2 regions of the Pseudarthrobacter sp. 05T312 genome follow, and region 2 is predicted to be linked to the other one. Evidence: riboswitches for the same ligand, from Rfam matches in the RefSeq annotation. Region 2 holds a riboswitch; the other holds the start of a gene.

Region 1 (13,077 bases), on a different contig from region 2:
GGTGGCGGCCCAGTCGCAGGAGATCGCCAACCAGCTCAATGCCTCCTCCGCGGTGCCCGTGCGCATCGTGTGGAAGCCGGTCCTGACCGATTCCGATGCCATCCGCCGCACCGCACTGGAGGCTAACTCGGATGACTCGGTCATCGGCGTGACGGCCTGGATGCACACCTTCAGCCCGGCCAAGATGTGGATCCAGGGCCTGGACCTGCTGCGGAAGCCCCTGCTGCACCTGCACACCCAAGCCAACCGGGACCTGCCCTGGGCGGACATCGACTTCGACTTCATGAACCTGAACCAGGCCGCCCACGGCGACCGCGAGTTCGGCTACATCCAGTCCCGCCTGGGCATCGCCCGGAAGACCGTCGTCGGCCACGTCTCCAACCCCGAAGTGGCCCGCCAGGTGGGATCGTGGCAGCGTGCTGCCGCGGGCTGGGCAGCCGTCCGCACCCTGAGGCTCACCCGCTTTGGCGACAACATGCGCAACGTCGCCGTCACTGAAGGCGACAAGACCGAGGCCGAGCTGCGCTTCGGCGTCGCGGTCAACACCTGGTCCGTCAACGAGCTCGCCGACGCCGTCCGTGGCGCTGCAGAGTCCGACGTCGACGCCCTGGTGGCCGAGTACGAGGACCTTTACGACGTCGTGCCGGAGCTCCGCGCAGGCGCGGCCCGGCACGACTCGCTGCGCTACGGCGCCCGGATCGAACTGGGCCTGCGGTCCTTCCTTGAAGGCAACGGCTCCGCGGCGTTCACCACGTCCTTCGAGGACCTTGGCGCCCTCCGCCAGCTGCCCGGACTCGCCGTGCAGCGGCTCATGGCCGCCGGTTACGGGTTCGGCGCCGAAGGCGACTGGAAGACCGCCATCCTGGTCCGGGCCGCCAAGGTGATGGGCGCCGGCCTGCCCGGCGGCGCCTCCCTCATGGAGGACTACACCTACCACCTGGAACCCGGGTCCGAAAAGATCCTCGGCGCCCACATGCTCGAAGTCTGCCCTTCCCTGACGGCAGCAAAGCCGCGGCTGGAAATCCACCCGCTGGGCATCGGCGGCAAGGAAGACCCCGTCCGGCTGGTGTTCGACGCCGACGCGTCCCCGGGCGTCGTCGTCGCCCTGTCCGACATGCGGGACCGGTTCCGCCTGGTGGCCAACGCCGTCAACGTGGTCCCGCTCGACCAGCCGCTGCCCAACCTCCCCGTGGCCCGCGCACTCTGGGAGCCCCAGCCGGACTTCGCCACCTCGGCCGCGGCGTGGCTCACCGCCGGGGCAGCCCACCACACCGTGCTCTCCACCCAGGTGGGCATGGACGTCTTCGAGGACTTCGCCGAAATAGCCAAGACCGAACTGCTCACCATCGACCAGGACACCACTATCCGCCAGTTCAAAAAGGACCTGAACTGGAACGCCGCCTACTACAAACTCGCCGGCGGGATCTGATCAGGTGGCAAAGGTCCCGGCGGCGGCCAGGGACGGGAACCCCGTGACGGCCAGCGTCCCGCCGCGGCTGCCCAGGCTTGAGGACGTGGCGGAACGTGCCGGGGTATCGCACCAGACCGTTTCACGGGTGGTCAACAACCACCCCAACGTAAGTCCCGGCACCCGGCGGAAGGTGGAAGCGGCGATTGCCGACCTCGGCTACCGCCGCAACTCTGCCGCCCGGAGCCTGGTCACCCGGCGCTCGCAGATCATCGGCGTCCTGGGCAGCGAGCTTTCGCAATACGGCCCGGCCAACACCCTGCTGGGCGTGGAACGGGCTGCGCGGGATGCGGGCTACTTCGTCAGCGTCGCGGCGCTGCGCGAGGTCACCCGGGACGCGATCCTGGACGCCGTCCGGCACTTCCTGGACCAGTCGGTGGACGGGATCGTGGTAATCGTTCCGCACCTGGAAACGCTGGCTGCCTTGGCGGAACTGCCGATCGGAGTGCCGGTGGTGGCCGTGGGACCGGAGGGGAACGACAGCGTGGGCGGCGTCAAGGTGGACCAGCGGCGCGGCGCCGAACTGGCGGTGGAACATCTCATCAGCCAGGGGCACGTACGGATTGGACACGTTGCGGGTCCGCAGGACTGGATCGACGCCGTAGCCCGCGCCGAGGGTTGGCGGCATGCCCTGGAATCCGCCGGGCTCGAGGCGGACCTGATCACCGAGGGTGACTGGAGCGCGGGCAGCGGCTACGGGATCGGCCGGCGGCTGGCTGCCGGCCGCCGGGCCACGGCCCTTTTCGTCGGCAACGACCAGATGGCCCTTGGCGTCCTGCGTGCCCTGAACGAGGCGGGCGTCAGGGTGCCGCAGGACCTCTCGGTGGTGGGTTTCGACGACCAGCCGGAGGCGGGCTACTTCAGTCCGCCATTGACGGTGGTCCGGCAGGACTTTGAAGAACTGGGCCGGCGGTGCATGGACATGATGCTCACCGCGTTCGACGGTCGGGACGGGCCGCGGACCCTGGTGGTGGAGCCCGAGCTCATCGTGCGCAGCAGTACGGCGCCGCCTGTCCCGTGACGTGGCGGGCGCCGAATTAATCAGCGGGAGACCCGCGCGAAACGTGGCCACAACAATAACTGCGTAGTTTTCAGGCATGACCGCTACCTTGCTCACACGGCTCCGCAACTGGCTGCTGGATTCCGTCACGTTCGACTCCGAATCGAGTGCCGCCGGCGCCATGGCCGATGCCACCCGGTGGGGATGGCTGCCGGCATTGAGCGGGGTGTCCATCGGGGCGGCCCACGCCAGGGCCGGGCATGCGGGAACGGTGCCCGAAACCGGTGGAATGTCTGGTTGAGCACACTATTGCGCCGGTAGCGGGATCATGCCCTAAACTGCTTCACTGAGGTGCCTGAAATGGCGCTGCGCAGCAACGAAAGTGAACATGCTATGGCTACCGATTACGATGCTCCACGCAAGCAGGAAGAAGAGTCGCCGGCCGACTCCCTCGAGGCCCTTCAGGCATCACGGAGCGGCAACGCGCAGACCGCGGTTATCGATGTCGACGAGAACGACACCGCTGAAGGTATCGACCTGCCCGGCGCCGATCTGTCCAATGAGGAACTGACGGTCATCGTGGTTCCCGAGCAGTCTGACGAGTTCACCTGCGCATCGTGCTTCCTGGTCCGCCACCGGTCGCAGGTCGCCCGTGAAAAGGATGGCCTGAAGTACTGCCGCGAGTGCGAAGGCTAGAGTTTTCCTGTCTTTCCCGGCGCCGGCCACCTCCCTGAGGTGGCCGGCGCTGCTTTGTCCCCGCACGCCGTCGTTATCAAAATGGACCTCGTTTCAGCCCGCCAACCCTCCTACGCTGGAAGCATCCAACAGCCCTTATTTTGGATGGCACCACAATGAAAAAGTTCTCCATCTGGCTCGCGGCCATCCTGCTGGCTGTCGGGCTGGGAATCGTTGCGGAGGGCCCCGCCGCCGCGGCGCCCTACTGCGGACTCACCTGGGGTTCGCTGATGAAGTCGGGCGGCGACATGGGCCGCGTGCCCGTGACGAACGTCCGGACCGGCCAGCACTATTGCTTTGACCGGCTGGTGGTTGACCTGGGCGGCGTGCCGGCTCCCGGCTACACCGTGCGCTACGTCCCGCAAATTATCCAGGACGGCTCGGGCGCAATCGTGCCCACCCGGGGCGGCGCCCGGTTGCAGGTGGTCGTCAAAGCGCCGGCCTACGACGACAACGGCCAGCCCACCTACACCCCCGCCGACAAGGCCGGGCTTTCCAACGTTTCGGGATACCAGACCTTCCGCCAGGTTGTCTGGGCCGGAAGCTTCGAGGGCCAGACCACCATCGGCCTGGGCGTCCGTGCCCGCCTCCCGTTCCGGGTGTTCACCCTTGACGGTCCGGGCGCCGGTGCGCGCCTGGTCATCGACGTGGCGCACTACTGGTGACCAGCCGTCGTCGTCACACCAAAAAAGGTGCCGGGCCCCGGTGGGGCGCGGCACCTTTTGGGTTGGAAGTTATTCCGGAACCACCAGTGCGGGGGTGTCCTGCTTGAGGGTTTCGCCGCGGAAGAAGCCCGGGTGCGTACGGGACATGACCAGCATGACGACGGCGCCCAGGGCCAGGATGCCGACGCCCAGGATGAATACCAGGCCTATGCCAAACACCTCTGAACCGCTGCCAAACTCAGGTGCCAGGCTGTCCATGGCGGTCTGGACGAAGACGACGAACAGCCCCACGCCGCCCACCACCGGGCACACCAGGCGGAACATGAAGTGCCGCACGCTGTTGAACAGGCTGTGGCGGAAGTACCACGTGCAGGCCAGGGCGGTGAGGCCGTAGTAGAAGCAGATCATCAGGCCCAGGGCCAGGATGGTGTCGTTCAGGACGTTCTCGCTGACCACATGCATGACGGCGTAGAACCCCGCAGACATGACGCCGGCGGCGATGGTGGCAAAGCCCGGTGTGGAGAACTTCCTGCTGATGCGGCTGAAGGGTTCGGGCAGCGCGCCGTAGTGGGCCATGGCCAGCAGGCTGCGCGAGGGCGACATGAAGGTCGACTGCAGGGACGCGGCGGAGCTGGAAAGCACGGCGAGGGACATCAGGATGGCAAACGGTCCCATGATGGGGGAGGCCAGCGCCGTGAAGATGTTCTCGTGGTTCTCGGCGTTGTTCAGCCCGTTCCCGGTGTCGCCGACGCCGGCGAACATCATGGTGGCGATGCTGACCAGCAGGTAGATGGCCAGGACGATGACGGCGGTCAGGGTGCCTGCCACACCGGCGGTCTTCTTGCCGTTGGCCGTTTCCTCGTTGACCGTCAGGCAGACGTCCCAGCCCCAGTACACGAAGATCGACAGGGAGATGCCGGCCGCGATCTGTCCGAACGTCTCGATCTTGGTGACGTCGAACCAGTCCCAGCTGAACGGGATGGCCGTTTCCGAGGTGGACCAGTTGGCGAAGGCCATGGCCACGAACAGGCCCAGCACCAGCAGCTGGAAGCCAACCAGGCTGTACTGCACCAGCTTGGTGGTGTGCAGGCCGCGGTAGCTCACCCAGACGGCCAGCGCCACGAAAACAAAGCAGGTGATGACGTTCAACGCCTTATTGTCCGCGAGGTCCGCCAGTTCGGGGGAGCCGGTGAGCTGGGAGAGGAAGAGGTAGAAGAAGTCGACAGCGACGCCGGCCAGGTTGGACAGCACGATGATGTTGGCGGCCAGCAGGCCCCACCCGCCCATCCAGCCCACCCACGGGCCAAAGGCCTTGGTCACCCAGGTGAAGGTGGTGCCGCTGTCCGGGGAGTCGGCGTTGAGTTCCCGGTAGGCGAGCGACACCAGGATCATGGGAATGAACCCGATGAGGAAGATGACGGGCAGCTGGAGGCCGGCTTCATTGACGGTGGGACCAAGTGCGCTGGTGAGGGTATAGGCGGGGGCGATGGTGGAGATGCCCAGGACGACGACGGCCAGGAGCCCGAGCTGGCCGCCCTTGAGTCCCTTGGCGCTGACGCCGTCCGCTGAGGGGGCGTGCGCGTGCGGGCCGGGTTTGGCAGTACTGGTGCGGATTGTCTCTGTCATGGCACCACTTTCTGGAAGGCTGTGAGACGGAGGTCACTATATGAATGGCGTTCATTTAGTATGGGGGCAGCCCGGCTGTGATGCAAGACGCAATATGAATAACATTCGTTTATGACCGGTTTTCGAAATTAGTAAGCTCACTGAGAAATTGCCTTTTGCCCTGCCGCCGCGCCGTTCGCGGCTGGTAGCGTCTGCCGTACTGGACCAATAGAGGAGGATGCATGAAAGCTTCACCGACACTGACCAATAACCTGCAGGCCGTCCTGGCGGACCTGATCGAGCTTCACGTTCAGGGCAAGCAGGCGCACTGGAACATCGTGGGCACCAACTTCCGCGACCTCCACCTGCAGCTTGACGAGATCGTGGACGCTGCCCGCCAGTTCGCCGACGACACCGCCGAGCGCATGCGCGCCCTGCACGCGCTTCCCGACGGCCGCAGCTCCACCGTGGCCAAGACCACCAGCCTGGCCCAGTTCCCGGAAGGGCTGATCAGCACCGCGGACGCCATCGAGCGGATCGTAGCCGCCATGGAAGCGGCCGTGGGAACCATGCGCAAAGTCCACGATGAGGTGGATGAGGAAGACCCCACCTCGGCGGACCTCCTGCACGAGTTCATCGCCCGGCTGGAGCAGTTTGCCTGGATGGTGCAGGCGGAAAACATGAAGCCCACTGCCAAGGTCACCGCGGCCGACTCCAAGTAGCGGACGGTCCACACGGGCGTCCGGCGCCGAGGGATCCCGCGGTGCCGGACGCCTGCCTGCTGTCCGGGCAATACTGCGGATGTTCCGCTAAACCGCTTTGGGCACTTTGCGGAGGATGACGCCGGCGAGCACTGCCGCCGTCGCCATGAGCACCAGCCCGATTGCCGCCGTGACGTGCACTCCGGAATCGAAGGCGGCCGCCGCGGCGTCCTTGAGGGCTCCGGCGAGCGGCGCCGGCAGCAGGTTGGCTGCGTCCACCGCGCCGGCCAGCGTTTCGCTGGCGTTGTGCAGCGAATTGCCGGGCAGCATTTCCTTCAGCCCTGCCGGCAACCGCAGGTGCTGGTGGTAGGACGCCGTCAGGATGGAGCCCAGTACCGCAGTCCCCAGCAGCGAGCCCACCTCGTAGCCCGTCTCGGAAATCGCCGCCGCAGCGCCTGATTTCGCCGGCGGGGCCGAGTCGAGGATGAGGTCGTTCGAGATGGTTTCCGCCGTGCCCACGCCCAGCGCCAGGACCAGCAGTGCGGCCAGCAGCATCGCGGATCCGCCGCCATGGCTTCCGAAGGCCACCATGCTGTAGCCAATGGCGCTGAAGGACAGCCCCGCGGCCACGACAAACCCCGGGCGGACCTTGCGGACCAGCGGCACCACCACCAGGCCTGCCACCACCGTGGCCGCCAGCGCGGGGAGCATTGCGACGCCTGCCGCGGACGGGGTCATGCCTCCGATGAGCTGGAGGTGCTGGGCAAGGAAAAGGATGAAGCCGTTGAAGGAAAACAGGGCCAGGATATTGGCGCTGATGGCCATGCTGAATACCTTGTTCCGGAACAGGGACATGTCCAGCAGCGGGTGCTCCAGCCGGTGCTGGCGCCGCACGAACACAACGCCCATGGCCAGGCCGAAGGCAATGCTGCCCAGCCCGGCAGCGCCCGGACCCTCGGTGGCCACTGTTTTGATGCCGTAGACCACGGGCACCATGACCAGCATGGAGAGCGCGATGCTGGCGACATCCACCCTGCCCGGCGCGGGGTCCTTCGATTCCGGGATGAGGGCCGGACCCAGCGCCAGCAGGGGGAGCATGAGCGGCACCGATACCAGGAAGACGGCGCCCCACCAGAAGTGCTCCACCAGCCATCCGCCCAGTATCGGCCCCAGGGCGGCGCCGCCGGAAAAGCCCGCGGCCCAGATGGCCACGGCCAGTCGCCGGCGGTTGGGCTCCGGGAAAATGTTGCGGATCAGCGACAACGTGGACGGCATCAGCATGGCGCCGAAGAACCCCAGCGCGGCCCGGCCGGCGATCAGCCACTCAGGCGTGGGCGCAAAGGCCGTGGCGGCGGACAGTCCGGCGAAGCCCAGGCTGCCGATGACCAGCAGGCGCCGCCGCCCGATCCGGTCGCCGAGGCTGCCCATCGACACCAACAGGCCGGCCAGGACCAGCGGATAGGCGTCAACGATCCACAGCAGTTGCACGCCGCCGGGTTCCAGGGCCTGGGAGATGGCGGGAAGTGCGAAGGTCAGTGCCGTGTTGTCCACCGCCACCAGCAGGACGGGAAACATCAGCAGGCCGAGCGCAAGCCAGTCGCGCCATGGGCGGCGTGTGGGGGTGCCGTCCCCGTGGACTGCTGTGGGGCTGATGGAGGTCGTCATTCCATAACTGTACCGTCTGGACGGTATAGTTTGAAACTGGCATATTCCCGATTCGGACCCGCCTGAGGGCATGATGGGAGGCATGCCCCGAAAGCCTGTCGCCCGTGATGCGGTCCTCGACGCCTTCGAGTCCCTGCTGATCGACGTGGGGGAGCGCGCCGCCACCCTTGACGCCGTGGCCCGCAAGGCCGGCGTGTCCAAGGGCGGCCTGCTCTACCACTTTCCCAACAAGGAAGCATTGATTGCCGTGCTGCTGGACCGGTTGGAGGGCCTGGCCCGGGCAGACGCCGACGCGATGGCTTCGGCCGATGAAGGGGCTGCGGCCTACTTCATCCGTTCTTCGGTGTGGGCAGACACTCCGCTGGACCGTGTCATCGTGGCGGCCACCCGCCTGGCGGAGGTGGCGCATGAAGAGACGCGGCGCCGGTTCGCCGCCATCCAGCGACGGTGGCTGGATGAGATTGCGGCGGATGTTGGACCCGGCCTGGCCAAGGCTGTCCTGTACATGGGGGACGGGCTGTACTTCAACGCCATGCTGTCCGTGGGGCCTGCCCCGGAGGCGGGCGCCGGTTCCGATGTGGAGGAGCTCCTGGCCGCCCTGGAGCGGCTCCGCAGGTAGCCCCGACCATTTGCCCGGAGGGGTTGGGGCGTAGGACAATGGAGAGTTGTGAGGGCTGTCATCGGCCGTCATGATCGCAACAAATGAATAGCCTTTGATCTGCGGCGGGAGAGTCCTGCCCGAAGCACAGGCAGGCGCCGTAGGAGCAAATCCTCCCCGGGAATCTCACAGGCCCCTGTACCGCCGCGGCGAGGCACCTCTGGAAAGCAGCAGGCAGCTTCCGTTCCCCTGTGAAGGGGCCGGCATGACTGTTGTGCTCACCGACGGTGCAAGCGGTTCCTGCCCAGGCAGGCAACGCGGAAACTCTCAGGTCCAATACAGAGCGGGGAGGGACCCGGATAGCTGTGGCGTACCCTGCGCCGCCTGAACAAAATGGAGTTCCTTCGTGTCGGTTACCCCAGCCCCCACCACTTTCGTCGACCGCCACATTGGTGCACGCCGCCAGGATGACATCGACACCATGCTCAAGGCCGTTGGCTACGGCACGGTCGACGCACTGGTCGATACCGCCGTCCCCAAGGTCATCCGCCAGGAAACCGCACTCCGCCTGCAGGACGCACTCAGTGAAGTTGAGGTGCTTGCAGAACTCCGCCGGCTCGCCGCCAAGAACAAAACGGCCGTGCAGCTGATCGGCCAGGGCTACTACGACACCGTCACGCCTGCAGTGATCCGCCGGAACGTGCTGGAAGCCCCGGCCTGGTACACCGCCTACACGCCGTACCAGCCCGAGATTTCCCAGGGCCGGCTCGAGGCGCTGCTGAACTTCCAGACCATGGTCCAGGACCTGGTGGGCCTGCCCATCGCCAACGCGTCCCTGCTCGATGAAGCCACCGCCGTGGCCGAGGCCGTGCTGCTGATGCGCCGCTCCAACAAGGCCAAGCCTGCAGCGGACGGCAAGACTGTCCTGGACATCGACGTGCTGCCGCAGACCATCGCCATCGTCAAGGGCCGCGCCGAGGCGCTCGGCTTCGAGGTTGAGGTCGCCGACCTGTCCAACGGCCTGCCCGACGGCGACATCAACGGGATCGTGCTCCAGCAGCCCGGCGCCTCCGGCCGGGTCTGGGACCAGTCCGCCACTATTGCGGCGGCGAAGGAACGCGGCGCGCTGGTCACCGTGGCCGCTGACCTGCTGGCCCTGACCCTGATCACCCCTCCGGGCGAGCAGGGCGCCGACATCGCCGTCGGCTCCACCCAGCGCTTCGGGGTCCCGTTGTTCTTCGGTGGCCCGCACGCCGCCTACATGGCTGTCCGCAAGGGCCTGGAGCGGTCGCTGCCCGGCCGCCTGGTGGGGGTGTCCAAGGACGACGCAGGGGTGCCCGCGTACCGCCTGGCGCTGCAGACCCGCGAGCAGCACATCCGCCGCGAAAAGGCCACATCCAACATCTGCACCGCGCAGGCCCTGCTGGCCATCGTCTCCTCGATGTACGCCGTCTACCACGGCCCCGACGGGCTGAAGGCGATCGCGGAAACGACGCACGGCCACGCCCGGGTGCTGGCGGCCTCGCTGGCAGCTGCCGGTGTGGAGGTGCTGCACACGAGCTTCTTCGACACCCTTACCGTCCGCGTCCCCGGACGCGCTGCCGCGCTTGTCGCCGATGCCGAAGCGCGCGGCATCAACCTGCGTTCCATCGACGCCGATACCGTGGGCATCTCGCTCGACGAAACCACGACGGCGGCCATCGTCGCCGACGTCGCGGACGTCTTTGGGGCCTCCGTTGCCGCGGCTGAAGGCTTCGGACTGGAGGCCGCCGTCGGACGTTCCTCCGACTACCTGCAGCACCCGGTGTTCAACACGCACCGGTCTGAAACCCAGCTGCTGCGCTACATCCGGAAGCTGTCGGACCGGGACCTGGCGCTGGACCGCACCATGATCCCGCTGGGCTCGTGCACCATGAAGCTGAATGCCACCGCCGAGATGGAAGCCATCTCCTGGCCGGAGTTCGCCTCCATCCACCCCTTCGCCCCGGACTCCCAGACCGAAGGCTGGCGTGAACTGATTGCCGACCTGGAGGCGGACCTGACCGCGATCACCGGGTACGACCAGGTGTCCATCCAGCCCAATGCCGGATCCCAGGGCGAGCTCGCCGGCCTGCTGGCCATCCGCGGCTACCACCACTCCCGCGGGGAAGAGCAGCGCAACGTCTGCCTCATTCCCGCCTCCGCCCACGGCACCAACGCCGCCTCGGCAGTCCTGGCCGGCATGAAGGTCGTCGTCGTCGCCACCGCAGCGGACGGCACCATCAACCACGATGACCTGACGGCCAAGATCGAGGCCCACAAGGATGTCCTGTCCTGCATCATGATCACGTACCCGTCCACCCACGGCGTCTACGACGGGGACGTCCGTGAGGTCTGCGACGCCGTGCACGCGGCCGGCGGCCAGGTCTACATCGACGGCGCCAACCTGAACGCCCTGGTGGGCCTGGCCCAGCCCGGCAAGTTCGGCGGCGACGTCTCCCACCTGAACCTGCACAAGACCTTCTGCATCCCCCACGGCGGCGGCGGACCCGGCGTCGGACCCGTGGCAGCCAAGGCCCACCTGGCACCGTTCATGCCCGGCGACGCCAACAAGGCAGCGCATGAGGAAGGCCACGGGGTCGCGATCTCGGCTTCCCGCTTCGGTTCGGCCGGCGTCCTGCCGATCTCCTGGGCGTACGTGAAGCTCATGGGCGGCGAAGGCCTGACCGAGGCCACCAAGTCCGCGCTGCTCGCAGCCAATTACGTCGCTGCCCGGCTGAACGAGTATTTCCCAGTGCTCTACACCGGCGAAGGCGGCCTGGTGGCGCACGAATGCATCCTGAACCTGCGCGAACTGACCGCCAAGACCGGTGTCACGGCCGAGGACGTGGCCAAGCGCCTCATCGACTTCGGCTTCCACGCCCCCACCCTGGCATTCCCGGTGGCAGGAACCCTGATGGTGGAGCCCACCGAGTCCGAGGACCTGGCCGAGATCGACCGCTTCATCGAGGCCATGATCACCATCCGCAAGGAAATCGACCAGGTGGCCAACGGCGACTTCGCCGTGGCGGACTCACCCCTGCGCCGCGCACCCCACACGGCAGCCGCCGTCGTCAGCTCCGACTGGGACCGTGCCTACCCGCGCGAGCAGGCCGCGTTCCCTGCCCACCACAAGCAGGACAAGTACTTCCCGCCGGTGGGCCGGATCGACGGCGCCGCCGGAGACCGGAACCTCATCTGCTCCTGCCCGCCGCTCGAAGAGTTCGAAAACTAAAGGACCGGCACCGTGACCGAGAAATACACCGCCCTGTACGACGAACATAAAAAGCTGGGCGCCTCCTTCACCGACTTCGGCGGCTGGCAGATGCCATTGAAGTACAGCTCCGAACTGGCTGAACACCACGCCGTCCGCAACACCGCCGGCCTGTTCGACCTCTCCCACATGGGCGAAGTGTGGGTCACCGGACCGCAGGCTGCCGCTTTCCTCGACTACGCCCTGGCGGGCAAGATCTCCGCCATGGCCGTGGGCAAGGCCAAGTACTCGCTGATCTGCAACGCCGACGGCGGCATCATCGACGACCTCATCACCTACCGCCGTCCCGCTGCTGAAGACGGAACAGATGTCTTCCTGGTGGTGCCCAATGCGGGCAACGCCGCGGTGGTGGCGGCGGCCCTGCACGAACGGGCCGCAGGGTTCGACGTGCTGGTGGAGGACGCCTCGGCCCGGACATCGCTGATCGCAGTGCAGGGCCCCAGGGCCCAGGAACTCCTACTTCGCCTGGTCCCGGCCGCACAGCACTCGCTGGTGACGGAGCTGAAGTACTACGCCGCCGTGGAGGTTCCGTTCCTGGTGGGCGGGGCCGGCAAGGAACTCCTGCTCGCGCGCACCGGGTACACCGGTGAGGACGGGTTCGAGATCTTCGTGGCCAACGATGACGCCCCGGCCCTGTGGCAGGCACTGGTCGCCATCGCCGACGACGGGGAACTGACCCCCTCCGGCCTTGCCTCCCGCGACTCTCTCCGCCTGGAAGCGGGAATGCCGCTGTACGGGAACGAACTGTCGCTGCAGGGCGACCCGTTCGCTGCCGGGCTTGGCCCCGTCGTCGCACTCTCCAAGGAAGGCGACTTCGTTGGCAAGGCCGCGCTGGCAGCAAAGAAGGAAGCCGGCGCAGGCAGCACCTCCGGCCGCCGCCTCGTGGGGCTCAAAGGCAAGGGCCGCCGCGCCGGCCGGGCGCACTACCCCGTGCTCAAGGACGGGGACACGGTCGGTGAAGTCACCTCCGGCCAGCCCTCACCCACCCTCGGCTACCCGATCGCCATGGCCTACGTCGACGTCGAACACTCGGCACCCGGCACAGCCCTGGACATCGATCTCCGCGGCAAAGCAGAACCCTTCGAAGTCGTCGACCTCCCGTTCTACAAGCGCACCCGCTAAAGCCCGCATGGTCGCCTTCGTGACCGGTGGACCGGACATTTTCACGCCTGCTGCTCCTTCGTCGCTTTGACGCAGGCTTTCGAAAAGTCCGGCTCCGCCGGCCCCTCCCGGGGAAGTCGCCTTGGTGACGTGCCTGCGGAGTGGGCGGGGCATCCGGCAGCGGGCGTCTAAGGGAGCGGCACGTCCGCGCAGCGGGCGTCTTCGCGACCGAGCCCGCAGAGGATGT
Region 2 (8,578 bases):
ACGCGCATGAAGAACCGGCCGCTTGCCCTGTCGCCAAACTGTTTGATGTCCACGATGTAGCATTCCTGCTCCAGCAGGTACGCCGCCACCGCCTGGACAATGCCAAGGGCATCCGGGCAATGGAACGTCAGCACGAATTCGTTGCCCGTTTCCGGCACCAGGGACTGGAGCTGCCCGGCCGCGGCCGTGCCGGCCTGCGACGTGCGGGCTTCCGTGCCGATCACCGCTTGACCCGCTCTTCCCCCGCTTCTGCGGCGGCACCCGGACGGACAGCCTTGCCGGATGCGGCGTCGGTGAAGTCCTGGTCAGCCTGCAGTTCAGCCTGGAACGTGGCAAAACGGGCCTGGTGTGCGGGCCGGCGGCGGAGGATGAACCACGCAGCGCCCAGCAGGATGAACCAGACCGGGGTGACCAGCAGGGCCACCAGGGTGTCCGGCTGGGTGGTGAGGGTCCAGATCACGAAGCCGAAGAAGGCGAAGACCACCCAGACCATGGCAACACCGCCGGGCATCTTGAACTTCGATGCTTCATGCAGGTGCGGCCGGCGGCGGCGGAAGGCGATGTAGCTGGCCAGGATGATCGACCAGACAAAGACAAAGCAGACGGCGGAGACGGTGGTCACCATGTCGAAGGCCTTGCCCACGTCCTGGCCCGCATACATGAGGACGACGCCGGACAGCAGCAGCACGCAGGAGAGGAACAGTGCGTTCTGGGGCACCTGCCGGCGGGACAGTTTGCCAAAGACGTCCGGAGCGTCGCCTTCCTGGGCAAGGCCAAAGACCATACGCGAGGTGGAGTAGATGCCGGAGTTGGCGGAGGACATTGCGGAGCTCAGCACCACGAGGTTGACCACGGTGGCCGCGGCACCCAGGCCCGCCAGGGAAAACATGGCGATGAACGGGCTGTGGCCTGCCCTGAACTCGGTCCAGGGGGTGACAGCCATCAGGATGATGAGGGCACCTACGTAGAAGAGCAGCACGCGGATGGGGATGGAGTTGATGGCCTTGGGCAGGTTCCGCTCAGGGTTCTTGGCCTCGGCGGCGGTGGTGCCCACCAGTTCGATGCCCACGAAGGCGAAGACGGCGATCTGGAAGCCGGCCACGAAGCCCATGAACTCGTTCGGGAAGAATCCGCCGTGGCTCCACAGGTTGGTGAAGGTGGCAGGGCCGGCGTCGGACTGGAAACCGGAGAAGATCATGAACAGGCCAACGATGATCAGGGCGGCAATGGCAACGATCTTGATCAATGCGAACCAGAACTCCGTCTCGCCAAAGGCCTTGACGGTGGTGAGGTTCAGCAGGAGCAGGATGGCCACGGTGGCCAGGCCGGGGATCCACAGGGGCACCCCGGGCCACAGTTCACGGGAGTAGCCTGCGATGGCAATGACATCGGCGATGCCGGTGATGACCCAGCAGAACCAGTAGGTCCAGCCCGTGAAGAAGCCGGCCCAGGGGCCCAGTAGGTCTGCGGCGAAATCGCTGAAGGACTTGTAGTTGAGGTTGCTGAGCAGCAGTTCTCCCATGGCACGCATGACGAAGAACAGCATGAAGCCGATGATCATGTACACGAAGATCACCGAGGGGCCGGCTGCCGAAATGGTCTTTCCGGAACCCATGAACAGGCCGGTGCCGATTGCGCCGCCGATGGCGATCAGTTGGATGTGGCGGTTGCTGAGCTGCCGCTCCAGGTGCGGGGCTCCGCCGCCGGGGGACGTCGGGGAATGGGTCGTCATTGAGGAACTCCATCGTTCGAGCGGCACCCGGGGTGTCGCAAAGATTGGATTTCCTCCCCGCTCTGTCTGGGACCTGAGAGTTTCCACGCGCCGGATGGCGTGCTTGCACCGTCGGTGAGCCAGGACAGGGCCTGGCTGCTTTCCAGAGTTGCCTCACCGCGGCGGTACGTGGGCCTGAGAGTTTCCTGGGGAGGGTTTGCTCCTACGGCGCCTGCTGAACGTACCGGCAGGGCTCTCCCGCCGCAGGTCAAAAGCGTTGATTGGTAAATCAGTGTTCAGTTATCGGAGTGCATCCGCTGTGGACTTCAAGCCGCACGGCGCATTTTTGGGCCTCCGGCAATCACAGCCGGCGACGGAGCGCCCAGCGTTCTTTGGGCCAGTTCCGCTGCCCGGCCGGATCACGGGGTTCAGTGTGGCGTCGGTCACGAACAAAAGTCAAGCCCGCCATGACAGCACCTGCGTAACGGTCCCGCCGGCGTGCTTCATGACGGACCGATTTGCTCCCCGGGGCCGCCATCCTGTAACTTGTGAGCCGAATCACCCACATTTCAATAAGCCTTTCGAGCTGTGGCGGGAGAGTTCTCCCGGCCATCACCGGGCAGGCGCCGTAGGAGCAAATCCTCCCCAGGAATCTCTCAGGCCCATGTACCGTCACGGCGAGGCGACTCTGGAAAGCAGTGCTGCTCCGGCGGCACTCACCGACGGTGCAAGCAGGCCTTTGCTGGGTTTGCGGAATCTCTCAGGTCCAATACAGAGCGGGGAGGGACCCGATCCATGCCGAGCCACCCGTGGCCGGCCAAACCTGGAGTTCCTCATGACGATTCAATCCCAACCGTCTGCCTTCGCGGACCGGCACATTGGTGCGCGCCGCCAGGCTGACGTCGACACCATGCTCAAGGCCGTTGGCTACGACAGCGTTGACGGTTTGGTGGACATCGCTGTCCCCAATTCGATCCGCCAGTCCAAGCCGCTCGCGCTCAAGGGCGCCCTGAGCGAGGTTGAGGTGCTTGCGGAACTGCGCCGGCTCGCCGCCAAGAACAAGACCGCTGTCCAGATGATCGGGCAGGGCTACTACGACACCGTCACGCCTGCAGTGATTCGCCGGAACGTGCTGGAAGCCCCGGCCTGGTACACCGCCTACACGCCGTACCAGCCCGAGATTTCCCAGGGCCGGCTCGAGGCGCTGCTGAACTTCCAGACCATGGTCCAGGATCTCGTGGGCCTGCCCATCGCCAACGCCTCGCTGCTGGATGAAGCCACCGCCGTGGCCGAAGCCGTGCTGATGATGCGCCGCGCCAACAAGAACAAGGACGCCCGCGACGGCAAGACCGTCCTGGACGCCGACGTGCTGCCGCAGACCATCGCCATCGTCAAGGGCCGCGCCGAGGCGCTCGGCTTCGAGGTTGAGGTCGCCGACCTGTCCAAGGGCCTCCCTGAAGGCGCGATCAACGGGATCGTGCTCCAGCAGCCCGGCGTCTCCGGCCGCGTCTTCAACCACGCAGGCGTCATCGCCGAGGCCAAGGAACGCGGCGCGCTGGTCACGGTTGCCGCTGACCTGCTGGCCCTGACCCTGATCACCCCTCCCGGTGAGCAGGGCGCCGACATCGCCGTCGGCTCCACGCAGCGTTTCGGCGTACCGCTGTTCTTCGGTGGCCCGCACGCCGCCTACATGGCCGTCGCCAAGGGCCTGGAGCGTTCCATGCCCGGCCGCCTGGTGGGTGTGTCCAAGGACGACGCCGGCCTGCCCGCCTACCGCCTGGCACTCCAGACCCGCGAGCAGCACATCCGCCGCGAGAAGGCCACGTCCAACATCTGCACCGCGCAGGCCCTGCTGGCCATCGTGTCCTCCTTCTACGCCGTCTACCACGGCCCGGACGGACTGAAGGCCATCGCCGAGCGCGTGCACAACAACGCCCGCGTCCTCGCCACCACCCTCAAGGTCGCCGGACGGGAACTGGCCACCGAGACCTTCTTCGACACGGTCACGGTCTCCGTTCCCGGCAAGGCCGCCAAGGTCATCACCGCGGCTGAAGCACGCGGCATCAACCTGCGCTACATCGACGCGGACACCATCGGTGTCTCCACGGATGAAACCACGACGCCGGAAATCCTGTCCGCGATCGCCGTCGCCTTCGGTGGCGGGCCGGTGGTGGACGCCGAGGGCTTCGAGCTGCCCGCAGAGGTGCTCCGCACCTCCGAGTACCTGCAGCACCCGGTGTTCAACACCCACCGTTCCGAAACCCAGCTGCTGCGCTACATCCGCAGGCTGTCCGACCGGGACCTCGCGCTGGACCGCACCATGATCCCGCTGGGCTCGTGCACCATGAAGCTGAACGCCACCGCCGAGATGGAAGCCATCTCCTGGCCCGAGTTCGCCTCCATCCACCCCTTCGCCCCGGACTCCCAGACCGAGGGCTGGCGTGAACTGATCAGCGGCCTGGAAGCCGACCTTGCGGAAATCACCGGCTACGACCAGGTGTCCCTCCAGCCCAACGCCGGATCCCAGGGCGAGCTCGCCGGCCTGCTGGCCATCCGCGGCTACCACCGTGCCAACGGCGACACCCAGCGCAACGTCTGCCTGATCCCCGCCTCCGCCCACGGCACCAATGCCGCCTCCGCAGTCCTGGCCGGCATGAAGGTCGTCGTCGTCGCCACCGCCGCGGACGGCACGATCGACCACGAGGACCTGTACGCGAAGATCGAGGCGAACAAGGACGTCCTCTCGGCGATCATGATCACCTACCCGTCCACCCACGGTGTCTACGACGCGGACGTGACCGAGATCTGCGAGGCTGTCCATGCTGCCGGCGGCCAGGTCTACGTTGACGGCGCCAACCTGAACGCCCTGGTGGGCCTGGCCCAGCCCGGCAAGTTCGGCGGCGACGTCTCCCACCTGAACCTGCACAAGACCTTCTGCATCCCGCACGGCGGCGGCGGACCCGGCGTCGGACCCGTGGCGGCCAAGGCCCACCTGGCACCGTTCATGCCCGGCGACGCCAACAAGGCAGCGCACCAGGAAGGCCACGGCGTGGCCATCAGCGCCTCGAACTTTGGCTCCGCCGGCGTCCTGCCGATTTCCTGGGCGTACGTGAAGCTCATGGGCGGCGAAGGGCTCACCGAGGCCACCAAGGCAGCCCTGCTCGCGGCGAACTACGTGGCCGTGCGCCTGAACGAGTACTTCCCGGTCCTCTACACCGGTGAAGGCGGGCTCGTTGCGCACGAGTGCATCCTGGACCTGCGCGACCTCACTGCCAAGACGGGCGTCACCGCAGAGGACGTGGCCAAGCGCCTCATCGACTTCGGTTTCCACGCCCCCACCCTGGCGTTCCCGGTCGCCGGCACGCTGATGGTGGAGCCCACCGAGTCCGAGGACCTGGCCGAGATCGACCGCTTCATCGAGGCCATGATCACCATCCGCAAGGAAATCGACCAGGTAGCCAACGGCGACTTCACTGTCCAGGACTCACCGCTGCGCAACGCACCCCACACCGCGTCCGCCGTCGTGAACTCCGAATGGACCCGCCAGTACAGCCGTGAGCAGGCTGTCTTCCCCGTCCACCACCTCAAGCAGGACAAGTACTTCCCGCCGGTGGGCCGCATCGACGGCGCCGGTGGAGACCGGAACCTCATCTGCTCCTGCCCGCCGCTGTCCGAGTTTGAAGTTTCGGCTGGCTCAACCACCGGATTGGAAGACTGACATGACTGAGAACTACACGGCTCTCTACGAAGAGCACAAGAAACTGGGCGCCTCCTTCACCGACTTCGGTGGCTGGCAGATGCCGCTCAAGTACAGCTCTGAACTGGCCGAGCACCACGCCGTCCGCAAAGCTGCGGGCCTGTTCGACCTCTCCCACATGGGCGAAGTCTGGGTCACGGGTCCGCAGGCCGGCGCCTTCCTGGACTACGCCCTGGTGGGCAAGCTGTCCGCCATCGCGGACGGCAAGGCCAAGTACTCGCTTATCTGCAACGCCGACGGCGGCATCATCGATGACCTGATCGTCTACCGTTTCGGTGACGGGAAGTACCTCGTGGTCCCCAACGCAGGCAACGCACCCACCGTCGCCGCCGCCCTGGCGGAGCGCGCTGCGGGCTTCGACGTGAAGGTGGAGGACGCCTCCGCGGCAACCTCGCTGATCGCCGTCCAGGGTCCCAAGGCCGAGGCCATCCTGCTGAAGCTGACGGACGAGGCCCAGCACGCACTGGTCACCGACCTGAAGTACTACGCGTTCAACGAGCTGACCATCGCAGGCCAGGACGTCATCCTGGCCCGCACCGGTTACACCGGCGAAGACGGCTTCGAACTGTTCATCGCGAACGAGGACGCCGCTGACCTGTGGGCCAAGGTGGCCGAGGCCGGCGAAGAATTCGGAATCATTCCGTGCGGCCTCGCTTCCCGCGACTCGCTGCGCCTGGAGGCCGGCATGCCGCTCTACGGCAACGAGCTCTCGCTCGAGCGTTCACCGTTCGACGCCAGCCTGGGCCCCGTTGTGGCGCTCAAGTCCAAGGAAGGCGACTTCGTGGGCCGCTCCGCCCTCGAAGCTGCCAAGGAAGCCGGTTCCAAGCGCAAGCTCGTGGGCCTGAAGGGCCTCGGACGCCGCGCCGGCCGTGGCGGCTACCCGGTCCTCAAGGACGGCAACGTCGTGGGCGAAGTGACCTCCGGCCAGCCCAGCCCCACCCTCGGCTACCCGATCGCCATGGCCTACGTCGACGTCGAGCACGCCGAACTCGGCACCGCCCTCGACGTCGACCTGCGCGGCAAGGCAGAGCCGTTCGAGGTCATCGCCCTGCCGTTCTACAAGCGTCAAAAGTAGCCTCGGCGCTTCCCCACTCTTGAACACCAAACTTAAGGAAAAACACCATGGCTAAAGTTGCCGCTGAACTGAAGTACTCCGCCGAGCACGAATGGATCGCCGCCGACGGCTCCGGCCCGTCCGTAGTGGGCGTGTCCGCTGTTGCCGCCGAGGCACTGGGCGACATTGTCTACGTGGACCTGCCCGAGGTTGGCTCCACGGTGACCGCAGGCGAGACCTGTGGCGAGATCGAGTCCACCAAGTCCGTCTCGGACCTCTACTCCCCCGTCACGGGCGTGGTCACGGAAGTCAACGACGACGTCGTCAGCGACCCTGCCGTGATCAACAACGACCCGTACGGCGCCGGCTGGCTCTTCAAGGTCACCGTCACCGAAGAGGGCCCGCTGCTGTCCGCAGAGGAATACGCCGAAGCAAACGGTGGCGAACTGTGAGTGCCCCCGCTGACACCGCAGTGTTCGAGCAGGTAGTCTCCCCGAGCCTCAACGCCGACCTGTCCGCGTTGGACCCCGAAATCGCCGTCAAGATCAACGACGAACTGGGCCGCCAGCGTGAGGGCCTGGAAATGATCGCTTCCGAGAACCACACTGCCGTGGCGGTCATGCAGGCGCAGGGCTCCGTCCTGACCAACAAGTACGCCGAAGGCTACCCGGGCAAGCGCTATTACGGTGGCTGCGAGCACGTGGACGTCACCGAGCAGCTCGCGATCGACCGGGTCAAGGTGCTCTTCGGTGCCGGGTTCGCGAACGTACAGCCGCACTCCGGCGCCCAGGCCAACGCCTCGGTGATGCACGCGCTGATCAAGCCCGGCGACACCATCATGGGCCTGAACCTGGCCCACGGTGGCCACCTGACCCACGGCATGAAGATCAACTTCTCCGGCAAGCTCTACAACGTGGTCCCGTACCAGGTCCGCGAAGACACCCACACCATTGACATGGCAGAGGTGGAACGGCTGGCGCTGGAAACGAAGCCGCAGCTCATCGTGGCCGGCTGGTCGGCCTACGCCCGCCAGCTGGACTTCGCGGAGTTCCGCCGCATCGCCGACCTCGTGGGTGCCTACCTCATGGTGGACATGGCGCACTTCGCCGGACTGGTGGCAGCCGGGCTGCACCCCAGCCCGGTCCCGCACGCCCACGTGGTCACTTCCACCACCCACAAGACCCTCGCCGGTCCGCGCGGTGGCATCATCCTCTCCAACGACGCCGACATTGCCAAGAAGATCAACTCGGCCGTGTTCCCCGGGCAGCAGGGCGGCCCCCTTGAGCACGTCATTGCCGGCAAGGCCGTCGCGTTCAAGATCGCGGCGTCCCCCGAATTCAAGGAAAGGCAGGAACGCGTCCTGCTCGGCGCATCCATCCTCGCCGAGCGCCTGGTCCAGCCGGACGTCACCGCAAAGGGCATCAGCGTGGTGTCCGGCGGCACGGACGTGCACCTGGTCCTGGTGGACCTGCGCAACTGCGAACTGGACGGCCAGCAGGCAGAAGACCGCCTGGCCGCGATCGACATCACGGTCAACCGCAACGCGGTCCCGTTCGATCCGCGTCCGCCGATGGTGACCTCGGGCCTGCGCATCGGAACCCCCGCCCTGGCCACCCGTGGCTTCGGTGAGGCTGCCTTCCGCGAGGTCGCCGACATCATCGCCGAGGCATTGATTGCCGACGCCGACGCCGACCTTTCCAGGCTGCGTCACCGCGTTGAGGCCTTGGCTTCAGCGCACCCGCTGTACCCGGGGCTGTAGTCCCCCCATGGGTTTCGACGGGCTCAACCACCGGTGGTTGAGCCCGTCGAAACCTACTTATTAGCACTTAGTTAGGAACCGTCATGGCTGTTGGTGTCTTTGATCTTTTTTCGATCGGGATTGGCCCGTCGTCTTCGCATACGGTGGGGCCGATGCGGGCTGCTGCTGTGTTCGCTGAGGAGCTTAAGGCCTCCGGCAGGCTCGCTGAGGTCGTGTCGCTGCGGGTTGACTTGTATGGGTCGCTGGCCGCGACGGGGCATGGGCATGGGACGATGACGGCGGTCCTGTTGGGGTTGG

What was found. A riboswitch is a leader RNA that binds a small molecule or an ion and turns the genes downstream of it on or off. The one in region 2 is predicted to bind glycine.
Region 1: it holds a riboswitch for glycine, as region 2 does, so the genes downstream of both, gcvP (aminomethyl-transferring glycine dehydrogenase) here and gcvP (aminomethyl-transferring glycine dehydrogenase) in region 2, are expected to answer to the same signal.

What each region holds. Positions count from the first base shown of each region.
Region 1 covers NZ_JBFTLY010000026.1:22,674-35,750, forward strand. Annotated here, with positions in the region: gene araA (L-arabinose isomerase) at 1-1,429, shown strand, start outside; gene AC1DIP_RS21600 (LacI family DNA-binding transcriptional regulator) at 1,473-2,489, shown strand; gene AC1DIP_RS21605 (hypothetical protein) at 2,566-2,769, shown strand; gene AC1DIP_RS21610 (DUF4193 domain-containing protein) at 2,862-3,164, shown strand; gene AC1DIP_RS21615 (AMIN-like domain-containing (lipo)protein) at 3,320-3,868, shown strand; gene AC1DIP_RS21620 (amino acid permease) at 3,938-5,494, opposite strand; gene AC1DIP_RS21625 (ferritin-like domain-containing protein) at 5,716-6,195, shown strand; gene AC1DIP_RS21630 (MFS transporter) at 6,283-7,839, opposite strand; gene AC1DIP_RS21635 (TetR family transcriptional regulator) at 7,922-8,458, shown strand; glycine riboswitch at 8,554-8,651, shown strand; gene gcvP (aminomethyl-transferring glycine dehydrogenase) at 8,844-11,690, shown strand; gene gcvT (glycine cleavage system aminomethyltransferase GcvT) at 11,703-12,851, shown strand.
Region 2 covers NZ_JBFTLY010000028.1:322-8,899, reverse strand. Annotated here, with positions in the region: gene purU (formyltetrahydrofolate deformylase) at 1-224, opposite strand, end outside; gene cycA (D-serine/D-alanine/glycine transporter) at 221-1,732, opposite strand; glycine riboswitch at 1,885-1,982, opposite strand; glycine riboswitch at 2,294-2,393, shown strand; gene gcvP (aminomethyl-transferring glycine dehydrogenase) at 2,547-5,429, shown strand; gene gcvT (glycine cleavage system aminomethyltransferase GcvT) at 5,431-6,543, shown strand; gene gcvH (glycine cleavage system protein GcvH) at 6,591-6,974, shown strand; gene glyA (serine hydroxymethyltransferase) at 6,971-8,281, shown strand; partial or broken gene AC1DIP_RS21845 (serine dehydratase beta chain) at 8,365-8,578, shown strand, end outside.